2 regions of the Actinomadura sp. RB99 genome follow, and region 2 is predicted to be linked to the other one. Evidence: riboswitches for the same ligand, from Rfam matches in the RefSeq annotation. Region 2 holds a riboswitch; the other holds the start of a gene.

Region 1 (4,138 bases), on a different contig from region 2:
AGCGGGCGCTGGCGGAGACGCGCCGGCAGATGCTCAAGCAGCAGGCGCGGACGGCCCAGGAACGCAAGGTGGCGGTGACGCTGCGCCGGGCGATCCTGCCGGACGAGGGCGAGGTCGAGCGGCTGCCGGGCTTGCGGGTGGCGATCCGGGCGCTGGCGGCGGAGAGCACGGCGCGGATCGGCGGGGACTGGTTCGCCACCCGCGCGATGCCGGACGGGCGGGCGCTGTTCGCTATCGGGGACGCGGCGGGGCACGGCCTCCCGGCGGCGGCGTCGATGGCGCGCAGCCGTAACGGGCTGCTCGGGCTGTCGTGCACCGGGGAGTCGGCGGGGCAGCTGGTGGGCTGGCTGAACGAGCTGGTCGGCAGCATGGACCCGCCGGCGACCGGCACGGCGATCGTGGGCCATTACCGGCCGGACCGGCGCGTCATGGAGTGGACGTGCGCGGGGCATCTGCCGCCGATCCTGGTGCGGGACGGGCACGCCGAGCCGCTGGAGGTCTATCGCGACCCGATGCTCGGTGCGCTGCCGGATTGGGAATACACGACGATCTCCACGGAACTGCGGCCGGGGGATCTGCTGTTCCTTTACACCGACGGCCTCGTGGAGCGCCGGGACACCGATCTCGATGAGCGGATCGATCGGCTCACCGGCATTCTGCGGGACTCCTCGTCGGGGCCGGAACTGGCGCTGGACGAGGTGCTCGCGCGGATGGAGCACGACCGGGCGGCCGACGACACCACGATGTTCGCCCTGCACGTGGAGTGATCTTCAGCAGGTCAGGCCGACCGTGAACCAGGGTGACGTAGGCCACATCGGCGGGGGAGTAGCGCGGTCCGTGTGATCTGCGCCGCGGCGCGCGGGCGGGCCGTGAAGGGCGGAAGCGTCCCGCGCCTTTTGATCATTTTACCTTTCCCGGGCCGGGGGGCGGTGGCGGGAATCCCCTATGCCGTAAGGGCTTCGGGCCGTCCGGAGAAAGATCGGGAAGGTCCGGCCGGGGGCGGTCGTTGAAGGGGGGTTGCAACGGCGTTGAGCAGGCAAAAGATCCTTTTGCGGCCGGTTTGCTTTTCTTGTGAGTGTTGGTACCTTCTTGCACGAATCAAGCAGCGCGTTCCATGCGTTGCACGCCGGCCGCTTCCATGCGCGGCCGAGGGTCGCTGAGCGGAATCCGCACGCGACGCGCGCCGCATATGCGCGCCCCCTCGAGATCAGTCGCTGAGATACATCCGAATATCCGGCACCGCGTCCCGCGGTGCGAGGCCGAGTCCGTCCAGGTCCACCCGACCGGACGGAGCCGGGGACCCAAGGTTCCAGGGGTGAATCGGCGCGTCCGTCAGGCCGCGCCGTAGGGCTCTTCCATGCCCGAATCCGTCAGCTAACCCGGTAGGCGTCATGGGAGACAAGGAGATTCCCTGCATGACCGGTCGTTTCGATCGTTTTACCAAGAACTTCGCCCCCCGACTGAGCGGGCGCCTCACCGGCGCCGCCTCCCGCGCCGCGCTCGCCCGCATGAGCCCCGAGGACCGGGCCGTGGGCGTCGCCGTGGCGGGTGTGATGGCCGGCGCGGTCGGACTGGCGATCTTCAACCCCCTGGCCGGGGGCACGGCGTCCGCCGAGACGCCCGCCCAGGCCGCCGCGCAGCACCGCGAGAGCGTGGTGTCCGAGCGCTCCGGGACCGAGCACGCGCCCCGCAAGGCGACCCGGTCCGCGTCCCGCACGGTCGCCGCGTCCACCGTGATCAAGCTGGCGAAGTCGCAGGTCGGCGAGAGCGAGAGCCGCAGCGGCTCGACCAAGTACGCGGACTGGTACGCCTCCACCCCGCACGCCGCGGTGACCGCCCGGCGCGACGGCGGCAGCGTCGGCGACTACCGGGGCGCCGAGTGGTGCGACATGTTCGTGTCGTGGCTCAGCGCGCAGACGGGCGTGAAGAACATGGGCTGGGACGCCTACACCGTCCAGCACGCCTCCTGGTTCGAGAAGGCCCACCGCTGGGGCGACACCGCCAAGCCCGGCGCGGTCGTGTTCTTCGACTGGCAGAACGGGTCCCGCGGCGGGATCGACGACATCGACCACGTCGGCCTCGTCGTCAAGGACAACGGCAACGGAACGATCACCACGATCGAGGGCAACACCGACAACGCCGTCAAGGAAAAGATCCGCGACAAGTCCGAAGTCGTCGGCTACGGATACCCCGACTACGCCAAGTCCCGATGATCCGTCCCGCAGGCGAATGATCTGATTCGTGCGGATGGAAGGCGCCCGGTCCTCGACCGGGCGCCTTTGGCGTTCCCAGGTGGTCTGCCGCGACCTGTCGGGTAATGCTAAGCATTGACAGCTTTTGATCTGAGTTGGCCCTTGACGCCTCCTTGCTGGAAAGGAACCCCTGACACGCCGGAGGAGCGGAGGGGGATGCCCATGCGGGTGCGCCCGGATGTGAGCGTGGTGGTGATCGCCTACAACGACGCCGCCCGCCTCCCGCGGGCGGTCGCCTCGTCGCTCGCGCAGTCGCTGGGCGGCGTCGAGACGGTGATCGTCGACGACGCGAGCACCGACGGCACCGGCGAGGCCGCGGACCGGCTCGCCGCGGCGCACCCCGGCCGGGTCGGGGCGGTGCACCTGCCCGTCAACTCCGGAGGCTGCGGCCGCCCGCGCAACGTCGGCGTCGAGCGGTCGGACGGCCGGTACGTGATGTTCCTCGACAGCGACGACCTGCTGGACCGGCACGCCTGCCTCAACCTGCTCTCCGCCGCGCAGGAGACCGGCGCCGACCTGGTCTCCGGGCTCTGCGACCGGGTCTTCCTGGACGTGCCGAAGGGCTCGAAGGACCGGGTCCGGCCCTGGTACCCGTGGCTCTACGAGCGCAGCGCCGTGTACGGGTCGCTGGAGGAGAACCCCGACCTGCTCTACGACACCCTGTCGACGAACAAGCTCTACCGCCGGGGGTTCCTGGAGGACGGCGCGCTGCGCTTCGTCGAACGGCTCCACTACGAGGACCTGCTGTTCAGCGCGGAGGCGTACACGGCCGCCGCGCGCATGGCCCTGATCCCGCACCGGGTCTACAACTGGCTGGTCCAGGACCGGCGGGCGAAGCCGTCGATCTCCAACCGCCGGGACGAGCTGGCCAACTTCGCCGACCGGCTGGAGATCCACCGGCGCATCGACATGCTGTTCGAGCTGCGCGGCGCGGACGGGCTGAAGCGCGCGAAGGACGCCAAGTTCGTCAACCACGACCTGCTGCTCTACCTGCGCGAGCTGCGGGACCGCGACCCGGTGTACCGGGCCAGGTTCCTGGACCTCGCGGCCGGCTACCTGGCCGGGCTGGACCCGGTGGTGTTCGAGACGGCCAACCCGCTCGCCGCGATCGCCGCGTTCCTGATCAGGGAGGGCGACCGGGCGGGGGCGCTGGCGGCGGCCGAGTACCTGCCCGGCCGCCGGTCCGATCTGCACGCCCCGCTGGTGGAGCGGGACGGCCGGGTCTTCTGGGGCGGGACCCCGCCGCGCGGAGACCTCGGCCGCCGCGTCCTCGACGTCACCGACCTCGGCTTCCACCTGTACCCGCTCGGGGAGTTGCGGCCCGCCGCCGTCGTGACCCGGCTGGAGACGCGCGGCGGCCGCGCTCGCCTGGACGGGCACGTGCTGAACCCGCTGGACCGGATCCCGCGCGGCGCGGCGCTGTCGGCCTCGCTGGAGTTCCGCGACCGGCGTGACGCGCGCGGGGCGCGGGTGCCCGCCGAGATCGTCCACGAGGGCGACCGGCTGGCCTGGCGCGCCGAGTTCGACCCGGCCGCCCGGATCCGGCCGATCGGGTTCGTCGACCCGGTCTGGGACGTCCGGCTCCGCGTCGAGGTCGACGGCGAGGAGATGGTCACCCGGCCGGGCGGTTCGGCGGGAACCTCCACCGCGAAGGCCCCGGTCCTGCGCGGCGTCGAGCTGCCCGTGCGGCCGCGCCTGACGCGCCTGGCGGGCGACGTGCTCCGATCGTTCGTCACCGAGGACGGGCACCTGGCGTTCAGGCTGGAGACCGGCAGGCTGGAGGCCGGCGACCCGCGGACGCGTCGCGCGGCCGCGGCCGTCGCGCGGGTCGTGAGCAGCCCGCCGGCGCGGCGCGGCAGGCGGCGCGCGCGGCGGCTGGAGCGCTC
Region 2 (4,138 bases):
CCAATGAACGCCGACTCCGTGCGCACCGGGAAGCAACTCCAAACCGGAGGGGCCTTCCGGCACGAGACACATCCTCCGGGAATCCCGCCCGTAACCTGAACACGCCGGGAACGAGCTGGCATTGCCCGGCGAAGTCCGGTGTCCGAAACGGCGCGAGGATCTCCCCAAAGCCCTGCGGCCCGCAGGGCCGGGGCAAAGCCGCGCGGCGCCCCGCGCGGGCGCTCGACGTGATCAGCGCGTGCCGGGGGCGGACGCGCCCGGGACGGCGCGCCGCCAACTCCGAGAGTGCCGCAAACGCCGGTGAATCAGGGCGTGCGGCGTTTTACGACCAGGGTGCCGGCGAGCCTGTCATGGACGGCCCTGCGGTGCGTCCCCTCGTATATGAACCCGGCGTTCGCCACCCAGAACAGGCTCGCCAGAAGGCCGAGAATGTGGACGGGCCGCAGCGCGATCGGCACGGAGTACACGGCGGCCCGCAACACGGCCCGCAGGACGCTCGGACGGCCGTCTCCGCCCTCAGGCGCACCGGCGAAGGTTTCAGGGGCCGCGGCCCGTTCCGCGCCCGTGAGGGCACCCTCAGGGACGGACGGGTCCGGGACGACCTGGATCCCCGCGAAGCGCTTGCCGAGGGTCTGCCCCCACAGGGCGAGCTGCACGGCCTCGTACAGCAGCATGCAGCCCGCCACGGCGGGCGGTGCGACGACATCGAGTTGGTGGCCGGACACGAACTCCTTCACGACGATGATGACGGGCAGGCCGACCACGAGGGTGTCGACGATGCGCGCCAGCAGGCGCTGCCCGGGTTCGGCGAGCGCCGGCCCCTCCCCCGCGGCGCCCTCCACGGGGTCATCGACAGGATCAGCGGCGAGGTCATCGGCGGGATCAGCGGCGGGGTGGCCGTACAGCGCAGGTTCGCCGTCCGGGAGGGCGCTCCCGGTCCCGGACGGCTCATCCGACCCCTGCGCGGGCGTTCGGGGAGTCGCCATCGCGGACCTACTCCGCGTACTCGGCGTACTCGCCGTATCCCGCGCGCTCGTCGATGACGAGGGTGCCGGCGACGCGGTCGTGCAGGGCCTGGTGGAGGGGCTGGTCCCAGATGGCCCACAGGTACGCCATGAGCGCGCCCGCCCAGACCAGCAGCATCCCGTAGGCGAAGTACTGCCACACCATCACGGCGAGGACAAGGAAGAAGAAGACGCCGAGCTGGTACCCCACGTGGGTGATGGCGGCCCGCCAGACGGCCTGCGTCGTCGTCAGCTGGTTCCCGGCCGGACGGGCCTGGACGACGCCGATGCCCAAGAAGCGCTTGCCGAACGTCCGGCCCCACATGGACAGCTGTACGGCCTCGTAGATGAACGGCAGGACGGACAGGACGGCGAACAGCGTGAAGATGATCGGCCAGTTCCAGATGCCGCCGTCGTCCTCCGTCTTGCTCCCGGGCTTCCCCAGCCCGAACGCGCCGACCGTGATGGGGAGGACGAGCGCGAAGCCGAAGGCCGCCACGAGCGTGTTGTCGATGAGGCGGGCCCCCGCGCGCCGCAGGATCGGCGCCAGCGGCATATCGCCGCCCGAGGAACCGCCGTACTGGTCGTAGGACGGCTCATAGGACTCGTACGAGGGCTGCCCCCACTGGTCCTGCTGGGGTTCCTGCCACTGCTGTTGCGACGGCTGCTGCTGTTGCCATTGCTGTTGCTGCTGCCACTGTTGCTGTTGGGGCTGTTGCGGCTGCTGTGACTGCCACTGCTGTGCGGGCGGCTGAGCCTGGCCTTGCCGCTCGGGCTGCTGCCATTGCGGGGGACCCTGGTAGGGGGGCGGCGGGCCGTACGAGCCCGGCCCCTGCGACGACCCGTAGGGCTGGCCGCGGTTGGGGGAATCGCTCATGTGGGGTCAGTCCTCCAGGCGAAGCAACATCCGTGTGTTGCCCAACGTATTGGGCTTGACCCTGTCGAGGTCCAAGAACTCTGCCACGCCTTCGTCGTAGGAGCGGAGGAGTTCCTCGTACACCTCGGGCGCCACCGGAGTACCCAGGATCTGCTGAAAGCCGTGTCGTGCGAAGAACTCCACTTCGAAGGTAAGACAGAAAACCCGCCGGACGCCGAGTTCCCGTGCCGTCTCCAGGAGCTTGGAGACGATGCGGTGCCCGAGCCCGCGGCCGCCGTACCCCTTGTCCACCGCGACCGAGCGGACCTCCGCCAGGTCCTCCCACATCACGTGCAGCGCCCCGCAGGCGACGATGGGCCCGGACTCCCCCGGCCCGGCGCCCTGGACGTCCTCGGCGACCCAGAACTCCTGGACGTCCTCATAGAGCTTCACCGTCGATTTCTTGAGCAGGCGACGGCCCGATCCCGCGTACAGATCGACCAGCCTGCGAATCCCCTGAACGTCGGCGGTGCGCGCACGCCTGATGACGACTTCCACAAACAGGCGAGATTACCGAACTCGCCGCCCGTCCCCGGCCACCGGCGGCCACCCGGCACCGGTCCGGCGCTGCTCCGGGACGTGGCCGAGGGGCACTCCGGGACGTGGCCGAGGGGGCTCCGGGTCTGGCCGGGGGTGGCCCGGGGCTTGACAGGTGCCGGGCCGCGGGCGCCGCGGCGGGCCGGAGCGGTGCCGTCCGCAACCGCCGCTTACCCCCCGTACCGTCCGCCACGACCTGCGAATTCGCATGTTCTGGTTGGCATCCAATGGCGCTTCCGTTAGTGTCCCGCTCTGACACCGGCCTTCCGCGAGGCGGAGGCCGGACCGCCGAGTCCACGGGCCGCAACCAGCGCCCCGAGGAGCCGGGGACCCACTTTCGGAGCGTTCGGGGGAGCACCCTGAGCCGATGCCGTCTGGGGTGAATCCGCAGCCGCGTGGAGGGATGCGCGCGCCCAGCGGACGGGCTGCTCCGGCCCGAACCCGTCAGCTAACTCGGTAGGCGGACGAGGAGAGGAGATTTGGTGCGGACGGCTCGTTTCCGTGTCCGGGCGCTCACGATCGCCGGCGCGCTCGTCGCCCTTTCCATCACGCCCCACGTGGTGGTCCCGCATTCGCTCTCGATGGCGCACGCCGACCCCGACCCGTCGGCCAAGGAGCTCAAGGACCAGGCGTTCAAGCTGGCGGACCAGCTGGAGAAGCTCACCGAGCAGTACAACGGCCTGAAGGTGAAGCTGGAGCAGTCGCAGCAGGCGGCCAAGGTCGCCGCCGGCAACGCCGAGCGCCAGCAGAAGTCCCTGGAGGGCCTGCGCGAGAAGGTCGGGAGCCTGGCCGCCACGAGCTACATGCAGGGCGGCACCGACCCCACGGTCTCGTTCATCTCCGCCCAGGACCCGCAGGTCGTCCTCGACCGCGCCGCCACCCTCAACTACTTCGCCACCCAGGACAGCACGCAGGTCCTCGGCCTCATGCAGGCGATGCAGTCCGCCCAGCGCGCGCGCAAGTCCGCCGAGGAGCGCGCCCAGCAGGTCACGCAGCTGAAGGCGCAGCTCACCGCGCAGAAGAAGAAGGTCACCACCGCCTACGAGAAGGTCCGCGGCAAGGCCGTCAAGAAGGACCCGTCCCTGCTGGCGAAGCTGCCCGTCATCGGCGAGGGCAAGGCCGCGGAGGCGCTGCGGTACGCGATGAGCAAGCTCGGCAGCCCCTATGTCTGGGGCGCCGCGGGGCCGACCACGTTCGACTGCTCGGGGCTGACGATGTGGGCCTACAAGCAGGTCGGCATCAACCTGCCGCACTACACCGGCAGCCAGTGGAACGCCGGGACCCACGTCTCGGAGAGCCAGATGCAGCCGGGCGACCTGATCTTCTTCTACTCCGACCTGCACCACATGGGGATGTACGTGGGCGGCGGCAAGATGATCCACGCCCCGCACACCGGCGACGTCGTCCGCATCGCGTCCCTGGCCGGTCGGCCGATCGCCGGCGTGGTCCGCGTCGCCTGAGCGCTCGGCAGACGCCCGCACGACAGACGCCCCTAGAGACGCGTCGGCAGCAGAGCCGATGGCCGCAGAACACGCGGCAGCGGCGGGTGCCGGCTGGAGAGCCGGCACCAGACAGCCCGGTGCAAGGTGATGTGAACTGCGTCCGCGGCGGCGCTGCGCTCTTGCAGGGACCTACCTGCCGGGCGTAGGGCGCCGCCGCTGCGGGGTCGGACGAGTTCGTA

Evidence for each region. A riboswitch is a leader RNA that binds a small molecule or an ion and turns the genes downstream of it on or off. The one in region 2 is predicted to bind cyclic di-AMP.
Region 1: linked by a shared signal. The riboswitch ahead of amrb99_RS21140 (CHAP domain-containing protein) and the one ahead of amrb99_RS23205 (NlpC/P60 family protein) in region 2 are both predicted to bind cyclic di-AMP.

What each region holds. Positions count from the first base shown of each region.
Region 1 covers NZ_JABMCA010000022.1:114,894-119,031, reverse strand. The annotation lists gene amrb99_RS21145 (SpoIIE family protein phosphatase) at 1-767, shown strand, start outside; cyclic di-AMP (ydaO/yuaA leader) riboswitch at 1,248-1,405, shown strand; gene amrb99_RS21140 (CHAP domain-containing protein) at 1,416-2,213, shown strand; gene amrb99_RS21135 (CDP-glycerol glycerophosphotransferase family protein) at 2,409-4,138, shown strand, end outside.
Region 2 covers NZ_JABMCA010000026.1:60,754-64,891, forward strand. The annotation lists gene amrb99_RS23190 (RDD family protein) at 306-986, opposite strand; gene amrb99_RS23195 (RDD family protein) at 994-1,881, opposite strand; gene amrb99_RS23200 (amino-acid N-acetyltransferase) at 1,888-2,424, opposite strand; cyclic di-AMP (ydaO/yuaA leader) riboswitch at 2,747-2,936, shown strand; gene amrb99_RS23205 (NlpC/P60 family protein) at 2,940-3,917, shown strand.